2 regions of the Streptomyces sp. NPDC127098 genome follow, and region 2 is predicted to be linked to the other one. Evidence: riboswitches for the same ligand, from Rfam matches in the RefSeq annotation. Region 2 holds a riboswitch; the other holds the start of a gene.
What was found. Region 2 has a riboswitch for ZMP and ZTP ahead of ACFWI8_RS19020 (bifunctional 5,10-methylenetetrahydrofolate dehydrogenase/5,10-methenyltetrahydrofolate cyclohydrolase). Riboswitches for the same ligand answer to the same signal wherever they lie in the genome.
Positions count from the first base shown of each region.

Region 1: it holds a riboswitch for ZMP and ZTP, as region 2 does, so the genes downstream of both, ACFWI8_RS25865 (glycine hydroxymethyltransferase) here and ACFWI8_RS19020 (bifunctional 5,10-methylenetetrahydrofolate dehydrogenase/5,10-methenyltetrahydrofolate cyclohydrolase) in region 2, are expected to answer to the same signal.

Region 1 covers NZ_JBHXFJ010000048.1:46,363-50,594, reverse strand. Annotated here, with positions in the region: gene ACFWI8_RS25890 (roadblock/LC7 domain-containing protein) at 1-191, shown strand, start outside; gene ACFWI8_RS25885 (DUF742 domain-containing protein) at 188-583, shown strand; gene ACFWI8_RS25880 (ATP/GTP-binding protein) at 558-1,154, shown strand; gene ACFWI8_RS25875 (cytochrome P450) at 1,157-2,530, shown strand; gene ACFWI8_RS25870 (dodecin) at 2,678-2,893, opposite strand; ZMP/ZTP riboswitch at 3,009-3,101, shown strand; gene ACFWI8_RS25865 (glycine hydroxymethyltransferase) at 3,123-4,232, shown strand, end outside.
Region 2 covers NZ_JBHXFJ010000028.1:29,354-33,585, forward strand. Annotated here, with positions in the region: gene ACFWI8_RS19010 (glycoside hydrolase family 6 protein) at 1-225, shown strand, start outside; gene ACFWI8_RS19015 (peptidoglycan-binding protein) at 303-782, opposite strand; gene ACFWI8_RS19020 (bifunctional 5,10-methylenetetrahydrofolate dehydrogenase/5,10-methenyltetrahydrofolate cyclohydrolase) at 909-1,772, opposite strand; ZMP/ZTP riboswitch at 1,795-1,881, opposite strand; gene ACFWI8_RS19025 (polysaccharide lyase family 1 protein) at 1,891-2,922, opposite strand; gene ACFWI8_RS19030 (polysaccharide lyase family 1 protein) at 2,951-3,955, opposite strand; gene ACFWI8_RS19035 (polysaccharide lyase family 1 protein) at 3,967-4,232, opposite strand, start outside.

The sequences.
Region 1 (4,232 bases), on a different contig from region 2:
GCCAGACCGTGGTCGAGTTCGACGGAGGCTGGGTCTTCCTCATCTCCGCCGGCGAGGGCGCCTACCTCGCCGTCTCGGCCTCGCCCCAGGTGGACATGGCGGACATCACGTTCCGTATGCAGCAGCTCGTCGGGCAGCTCGGCAAGGTGCTGACCACCCCGCCCCGTGAGAACACCGGTATTCAGGCATGACCACACCCCAGGATCCGGAACACGAAGAGGCCGTCGAAGTCGAGACCTCGGAATTAGTGCGACCGTACGTCATCATCAACGGCCGCGGCTTCGACGACGGCAATCGATTCGACCTGGTCACTCTCGTCACGGCGGCGTCCGACAGCGAGCACCACAGGGTGCAGCTCGACCCGGAGATGCGCGACGTCGTCGAGTTGTGCGACGGCGGATATCTCTCGGTCGCCGAGATCGCGGGGCACCTCGGGCTGCCCATCGGCATCGTCAAGGTGCTGTTGGTCGACCTGGCGGATCGCGGCTTCGTCATCACCCGGGCTCCCATTCCGCCGGCCCAACTCGCCGACATTCAGGTTCTTCAGGAGGTTCTGGATGGACTCCAGGCACGGTTCGGCTGAGGGCGTCCACCTGGCCGAGAAGGTGCAGATCGCGGCGAAGATCCTGGTGGTCGGTCACTTCGCCGTCGGCAAGACGACCTTTATCGGCACGCTCTCCGAGATTCCGCCGCTGCGCACCGAGGAGACGATGACGCAGGCCGGCGCGGAGATAGACGATCTGAAGGGTGTGCGGGGCAAGACCACGACCACCGTCGCGATGGACTTCGGGCGGCTGACCCTCAGCGACCGACTTGTCCTCTATCTGTTCGGAACGCCGGGACAGCAGCGCTTCGTTCAGGTCTGGGAAGACATGACCCGCGGTGCCCTCGGCGCCCTGATCCTGGTGGATCCGGAGCGTCTCAGGGACTCCTTCGCCGTCATGGACCTGGTCGAGAAGTACGGCATCTCGTACGCCATCGCGGTCAACCACTTCGACGGCTCCCCGTCACACACCGAGGCGGAGCTCAGGGAGGCGCTCGACCTGCTCCCCGATACCCCGGTTGTCACCTGCGACGCCCGCGACGAGAAGTCGTCGGCCCAGGCACTCGTGGCTCTCGTCCGCTACCTGCAGAGCCACACCCGACAGGAGTAAGAATGGATTCCCCCTCTGGTTTCACGAACCCGCCCCCCGGCTGCCCGGCACATCAGGGCATGAACGGCAGCGGGCCGGCGCCCGTGGAGCGGGTGCCCCTGCACGGGCCCGAGTTCGCGGCCGATCCGCAGCGGTTCTACGAGTTCCTGCGCCAGTACGGACCGGCCGCGCCCGTGGAGATGGCGCCCGGCGTGCCGGTGACCCTGGTCACCGACTACGCGGCCGCCCTTCAGGTGCTCCAGTCGCCCGATCTGTTCTCCAAGGACTCCCGACGGTGGCGTGACCTCAACGAGGGCCGCATACCGCACGACAGTCCGGCGATCCCGATGATGGCCCACCGGCCCAACGCCCTCTTCTCCGACGGCGCCGAACACCTGCGGCTGCGTCAGGCGATCAGCGACAGCATGGCCAAGGTGGACACGCACCGGCTGAGCCGCCAGGTGGAGCGGATCTCCACCTATCTGATCGAGCGGTTCAGCACCCGGGGCACGGTCGACCTGATCGACGAGTACGCGCAGTTGGTGGCGCTCCTGGTGATCAATGACATCTTCGGCTGCCCGCCCCACCTCGGCGACCGGCTCGCGGAGGGCTGGGCGAAGGTGTGGTCCGGTGAGGACGCCGAGGCCGGGAGCAAGCAGGTCGGTGACAGCCTCGTCGAACTGGTCGCGCACAAGCGTGCCCAGCCCGGCGACGACGTCGCCTCCTGGATGACCCGGCACGCCGCGGGACTGTCCGACGAGGAGATGGTGCAGCAGCTCTTCGTCATGATGGGAGCGGGCGCCGATCCCGTCCGCAACCTGATCGGAAGCGGACTCCTCGTGGTCCTCTCCGACGAGCGCTTCTTCGGCGGCCAGTACGGCGGCGCGCTGCTGGTCGAGGACGCCGTGGACGAGGTCCTGTGGAACAGCCCGCCGATCCCCAACTACGCCGTGCACTACCCGACGCAGGACGTCGAGCTGTTCGGCATGAAGCTCGCGGCGGGCGACCCGGTCGCGGTGAGCTTCGCGGCCGCGAACACCGATCCCTCGCTGTCGGCCTCCCGGCAGATGCTCAGCAAGCGCGCCCACCTCGCGTGGTCCGCCGGGCCGCACGCCTGCCCGGCCAAGGACCCCGCCACCCTGATGGCCGTCGGGGCGATCGAGCGGTTGCTCAACCTGCTGCCCGACATCGAGCTCGCGGTGCCGGTCGAGAACCTGACCTGGCGGCCCAGCCCGTTCCAGCGTGGACTCGTCGAACTCCCCGCCAGCTTCACGCCGGTTCGTCTCCGCACCAGGACGCCCGACCCCAGCCAGCCCAAGGCCGCGCCCCAGCCGGCGGCGGAGCCGGCCCGTGCCAAGGGCGGCTGGTGGAGTTCCTTCCTGGCCCGGTGGCGCTGACCCGTAGCCCGTCCGCACCGTCCTGAGGGACGGACGAGTGTGCGACAAGTCGAGCCGAGCGCTCGGAAACACGGCCTCCGGTCGACCTCGGTCGGCCGGAGGCCGTGGCATTCCACCGGGTCCCGCCGGGCGCCGGCACACCCGCCCTCAGGTCGTGTCCTCCAGCCGGAAGCCCACCTTCAGCCCCACCTGGTAGTGGCCGATCGCGCCGTTCTCCACGTGGCCGCGGATCTGTGTCACCTCGAACCAGTCGATGTTGCGCAGCGTCTTGGCGGCCCGGGCGATCCCGTTCCGCACCGCCGCGTCCACGCTCTCCGGCGAGGAACCGACGATCTCGGTCACCCGGTAGATGTGCTCGCTCATGCCGGCCTCCAGGGCATCACGCGGGTGGCGACGCGGGGCCCCGCGTCCCACTGACTCCACCCTGCCCCACCGGGCGGACACCCGCGACACGGCCGGGACCAGCGGTGCTACCCTCGCACCGGGCCGTGACTGGCGCGTCGGGATGGGGTCAACCATCGGGAAGCGGCCCTAGCTGTGCGATGTGGAGCCGTGCGCCTGGGCCGTCGCGACCCATGTCAAGGAGGCCCCCATGACCAACGAGCCAGCAGCCGACTCCACCGTCTCCACCGCCTTCCGCAGCGGCCTCGACGTCGTCCGTTCCGTCGAGCCCAGGATCGCCGACGCCATCGGCGCCGAGATCGAGGACCAGCGCGCGTCCCTCAAGCTGATCGCCAGTGAGAACTACGCCTCGCCCGCCGTGCTCCTCGCCATGGGGAACTGGCTGAGCGACAAGTACGCCGAGGGCACCGTCGGCCGCCGCTTCTACGCCGGCTGCCGCAATGTCGACACCGTGGAGTCCCTCGCGGCCGAGCACGCCCGTGAGCTCTTCGGCGCCCGCCACGCCTACGTCCAGCCGCACTCGGGCATCGACGCCAACCTCGTCGCCTTCTGGGCCGTCCTCGCCCAGCGCGTCGAGAGCCCGGCCCTGGAGCGGGCCGGCGCCCGTCAGGTCAACGACCTCACCGAGGAGGACTGGGCCACGCTCCGCCGCGACCTCGGCAGCCAGCGGATGCTCGGCATGTCCCTGGACGCCGGCGGCCACCTCACCCACGGCTTCCGCCCCAACATCTCCGGCAAGATGTTCGAGCAGCGCAGCTACGGCACCGACCCCGAGACCGGCCTGGTCGACTACGACGCCGTCCGCGCCGCCGCCCGCGAGTTCCGGCCGCTGATCCTCATCGCCGGCTACTCCGCCTACCCGCGGCTGATCAACTTCCGGATCATGCGCGAGATCGCCGACGAGGTCGGCGCGACGCTGATGGTCGACATGGCCCACTTCGCCGGCCTCGTCGCGGGCAAGGTCCTCACCGGCGACTTCGACCCCGTGCCGAACGCCCAGATCGTCACCACCACCACCCACAAGTCGCTGCGCGGCCCCCGCGGCGGCATGGTGCTGTGCGACGACTCGCTCGCCGAGCAGGTCGACCGCGGCTGCCCGATGGTGCTCGGCGGCCCGCTGCCACACGTCATGGCCGCCAAGGCCGTGGCCCTCGCCGAGGCCAGGCAGCCCGCCTTCCGCGACTACGCCCAGCGCATCGTGGACAACTCGCGTGCCCTCGCCGAGGGCCTGATGCGCCGCGGCGCCCGGCTGGTCACCGGCGGCACCGACAACCACCTCGCCCTGATCGACGTCTCCTCC
Region 2 (4,232 bases):
GACGCCTACGTCTGGATCAAGCCCCCGGGCGAGTCCGACGGCGCCAGCCGGGAGATCCCCAACGACGAGGGCAAGGGCTTCGACCGGATGTGCGACCCGACCTACCAGGGCAACCCGCGCAACAACAACAACCCCTCGGGCGCCCTCCCGGACGCCCCGCTCTCCGGCCACTGGTTCTCCGCGCAGTTCCAGGAGCTCCTGGACAACGCCTACCCGCCCCTGTGAGCCGGTAGGAACACCGATCCACCCCTGAAACGAGGGGCCGGGGCACCCAGCCCCGGCCCCTCGCTCCGCGCTGTGGGTCAGTGCCACATGCGCAGGTAGGGCCAGGACTCGGGGCCCGGCCAGCCGTCGACCCCCACGGTGCCGCTGCCGAAGGTGGTGTTCACCCACCGCTGGAGCGCCCGCATGGCGTCCTGCGAGTTGGACCCGAAGATGCCGTCGATGGTGCCGGGGTTCATGTCCGAGCGCCCGAGGTCCAGGCTGGCCCGCCGAAGCGAGCACTGCGCCTCGATGCCCGACGACGTGACGCCGGAAGCGGAGGGGACGGCGGTCATGCCGCTGTAGTAGCCGTAGTACCAGCGCCCGTTCTCGAACTCGGCGTTGGAGCACGAGTAGACCGCGGCGCCGACCTCCCCCGCCGCGGCCGCCCCGGACGCCGGCAGCGCCAGCGTGCCGGCCAGCGCGAGCGCGGTGGCCGCGAGGACGACGCGCTCGCGCGTCGCCGTGCGCGGCGGCCGAGGGGCGGGGGATGGGGTGGCACCCGCTGTGCGTCGGTTCATGACTACCTCCACGCCGTGTGGTCTCCGTCTCCGGTTCCGAGAGCCAAATCTGGCGGCGGGGGCTTTCATCGCGCTTTCATGCCGCGACCTGCGCCGGGGCGAGCGGCGCCCGTGGCTCGTCCCCGCTCATGGCGCCAGGCCACGTTGCGCGGTCGCCGCGTCCACGGTCTGGGACAGCAGGACGGCGATCGTCATCGGCCCGACGCCGCCCGGGACGGGGGTGATCAGGCGCGCCCGGCTCATCGCGCCCTCCGCGTCGATGTCGCCGACGTTCCCCGCGTTGTACCCCGCGTCCACCACGACCGCGCCCGGTTTGATGTCCTGGCCGCGGACGAGCCTTGGGCGGCCGACCGCCGCGACCAGGACGTCGGCCTCCCGCACCACCGAGGGCAGGTCCTCCGTGCGGGAGTGGCAGTACGTCACCGTGGCGTCGCGGGCCAGCAGCAGCATGCCGACCGGGCGGCCGAGGATGGCGCTGCGGCCGACGACGACCGCCCGCTTCCCGGCGAGGTCGACGTCGTACTCGTCGAGCAGCCGCATGATGCCGCCCGGTGTGCACGAGACGAAGCCCGGCAGGCCGAAGCTCATCGCGGCGAAGGAGTGCGTCGTGACGCCGTCGACGTCCTTCTCCGGCGCGATGGCCTCGAACGCGGCCCGCTCGTCGATGCCGGGCCCTGCCGGGTGCTGGAGCAGGATGCCGTGCACGTCGGGGTCCCGCGAAAGACCCTCGATGGTCTCGACGAGCTGGGCCGTGGTGGTCGTGGCCGGCAGCGGGACGTGCCGCGAGGTGATGCCGACCTTGGCGCACCGGGCGCGCTTCATCCGGACGTAGGTGACGGAGGCCGGGTCCTCGCCGACCAGCACGGTGGCCAGGCAGGGCGCGACGCCCGTGCGCCGGGTGAGCGCGGCGGCCCGGTCGGCCGTCTCACCCAGCACCCGCCTGGCCAACGCCGTGCCGTCCATCAGTTCCGCGGTGTGTACATGGGGCATGCCGAGCTCCCGAGCATCGTGACGACAACGCCCAGGCGCACGGCATCAACCCGTTCCGGGGGCCGCTCCCCGGTGGTGCTCCACCTCAGCGCCAGTCACGGCCCACCGTCACTGTAGTTCAGATGCCGATCCGACCGGTCCCGGCGCCGTTCGTCACGATGGTTCTGACGTCCGCCGCGTCGTCCAGCGGGTAGGAGTAGTACGTCGCCGGGTTCTGGACCGAGCCGCCGACGACCGGTTCGCCGGCCTCCTCGCCGACGAAGACGTTGTTCCGCTCCACGATCCGGCCGTCGGGTCCCGAGTAGCTGTTGGTCATGGGCTCCTCGACGTCCTCGAAGTAGTTGCCCTCGATCCAGCAGCCGGAGTCCGCCTGGCAGGCCGGGCCGGTGTCGGAGTTGCGGTGGTAGTAGTTGTTGTAGATGTGCACCGGCTCGCCGAAGCGGACGCGCGGGTTGCGCTGCGGCGTCCGGTCGTACCAGTTGTGGTGGTAGGTGACCTTCAACCGCCCGGTGTCCTGGGCCGCGTTGTCGTCGTCGTGGCCGAGCAGCATGTTCTTGGTGTGGTCGTGGGTGTGGTTCCAGGAGACGGTGAGGTAGCTGGCGCCGCGCTTGATGTCGATCAGTCCGTCGTAGCCCTGGGCGAGGTCGTTGTGGTCGATCCAGATGTGGTGCGAGAACATCTGGACGTTGATCGAGTCGTCGCTGGCGTCCCGGAAGTTCAGGTTCCGGATGATGATGTTGTGCACCGCGTTCGCGGGCGGCGAGGTGACGGAGTCGTCCGCCGGCAGGCCGATGTTGAAGCCGCCGCCGGTGATGCCCGAGTCGGCGCCGAGGCCGATGACGGTCTTGTCTGAGCTGATGTCGTACATCCCGTCGGGCAGCGTGATCATGCCGTTCACCTGCACGATCCGCGGTCCGTCGGCGCGGATCTCGGCGATCAGGTCGGCCGCCGTCGACACGGTGACCGTCGGCCCGCCGGCGCCGCCGGTGGTGCCGTTCTGACCCCAGGCGTTGACGGACGCGAAGCCGGTCGGAGCCGCCTCGGCCGCCACGCCGGAGGCCACCTGCCGGCCGGAGGGGTCGGTCGCCGGCGTGGCCCCGGAGAGGGCAAGCGTGGCGACGGCCGCCGCCGCGAGCACGTTCAGTCTCATCGTGAGCCTCATCGTGAACCTCCGCCGCTCAGATCCGGCCGACGCCCACGCCGGCCGGCACGGCGGACGGCAGGGTGCGCGGGTCGTCGGGCGTGTAGGAGTAGTAGGTGCGCGGCTCGACCACGGTCCCCAGGGTCTGGGGCGTGCCCGAGTTCACGTACACGTTGTCGCGCTCGACGACCCGTCCCGGGCCGCTCTCGTCGTAGCCGGAGTAGACGGGGTGGGGGACGTTCTCGAAGTAGTTGGCCTCCACCAGCACGCCGGCGTCCTCGGTCGAGGCCACGCCGTAGAGCGCGTTGTTCCGGTAGTAGTTGTTGTAGACGTGGACGGGCTCGGCGAACCGCACCCGTGGGTGCCGCTGTTCGGTGCCGTCGAAGAAGTTGTGGTGGTACGTGACGCGCAGCCTGCCGCGGTCGGCGGTGTAGCTGTCGGAGTGCCCGACCAGGCAGGTCTTGCTGTGGCTGTGGAAGTGGTTCCAGGAGACGGTGACGTAGTCGGACTGCCGTTTGATGTCGAGCAGGCCGTCGTAGCCGTCGGAGAAGTCGCAGTGGTCGATCCACACGTGGTGGGCCGAGTTGGTGACGCTGACCGAGTCGTCCGAGGCGCCGGTGAAGCGGAGGTTGCGGATGACGACGTTGTTGCCGGGGCGGGTGGTGGAGCCGAGCTGGAGCCCGCCGCCGGTGATCTCCGCCGTCGAACCGACGCCGATGATCGACTTGTTGGCGACCACGGTCACCATGTCGTCCACCTGGACGCGACCGGACACCAGGATCACGTAGGGCGTGTTGGCGCCGGCGACGCTCGCCAGGTCCGTGCCGTTGGTCACCGTGACGGTGGGTCCCGCGACGCCGCCGGTGGTGCCGTTCTGGCCGAGGGCGTTGACCGAGGCGAAGCCGTCGGCCGTCGAGGCGAACGTCCGCGGTGCGGCGTGTGCCGTACCCGTCGTGACGTTGGCGGTGGCGAGGGCGGCGGCGGTCGCGGCCGTGCCGGCGAGCAGCCCGCGCCGGCTGATCGGGGAACGGTGGTCCTTCATCTCGCCGCCCCTCAGATCTTCCCGGTGCCCACGCCGGCCGGGACCGTGCCGGGCAGCGTCGACGGGTTGTCCGGGGTGTACGCGTAGTAGGTGCGGGGCTCCACGACCGTGCCCAGGGTCTGGGGCGTGCCGCTGCCCGCGTACACGTTGTCGCGCTCGACGACCCGTCCCGGGCCGCTCTCGTCGTAGCCGGAGTAGACGGGGTGGGGGACGTTCTCGAAGTAGTTGGCCTCCACCAGCACCCCCGCGTTCTCCGTCGAGGCCACGCCGTAGAGCG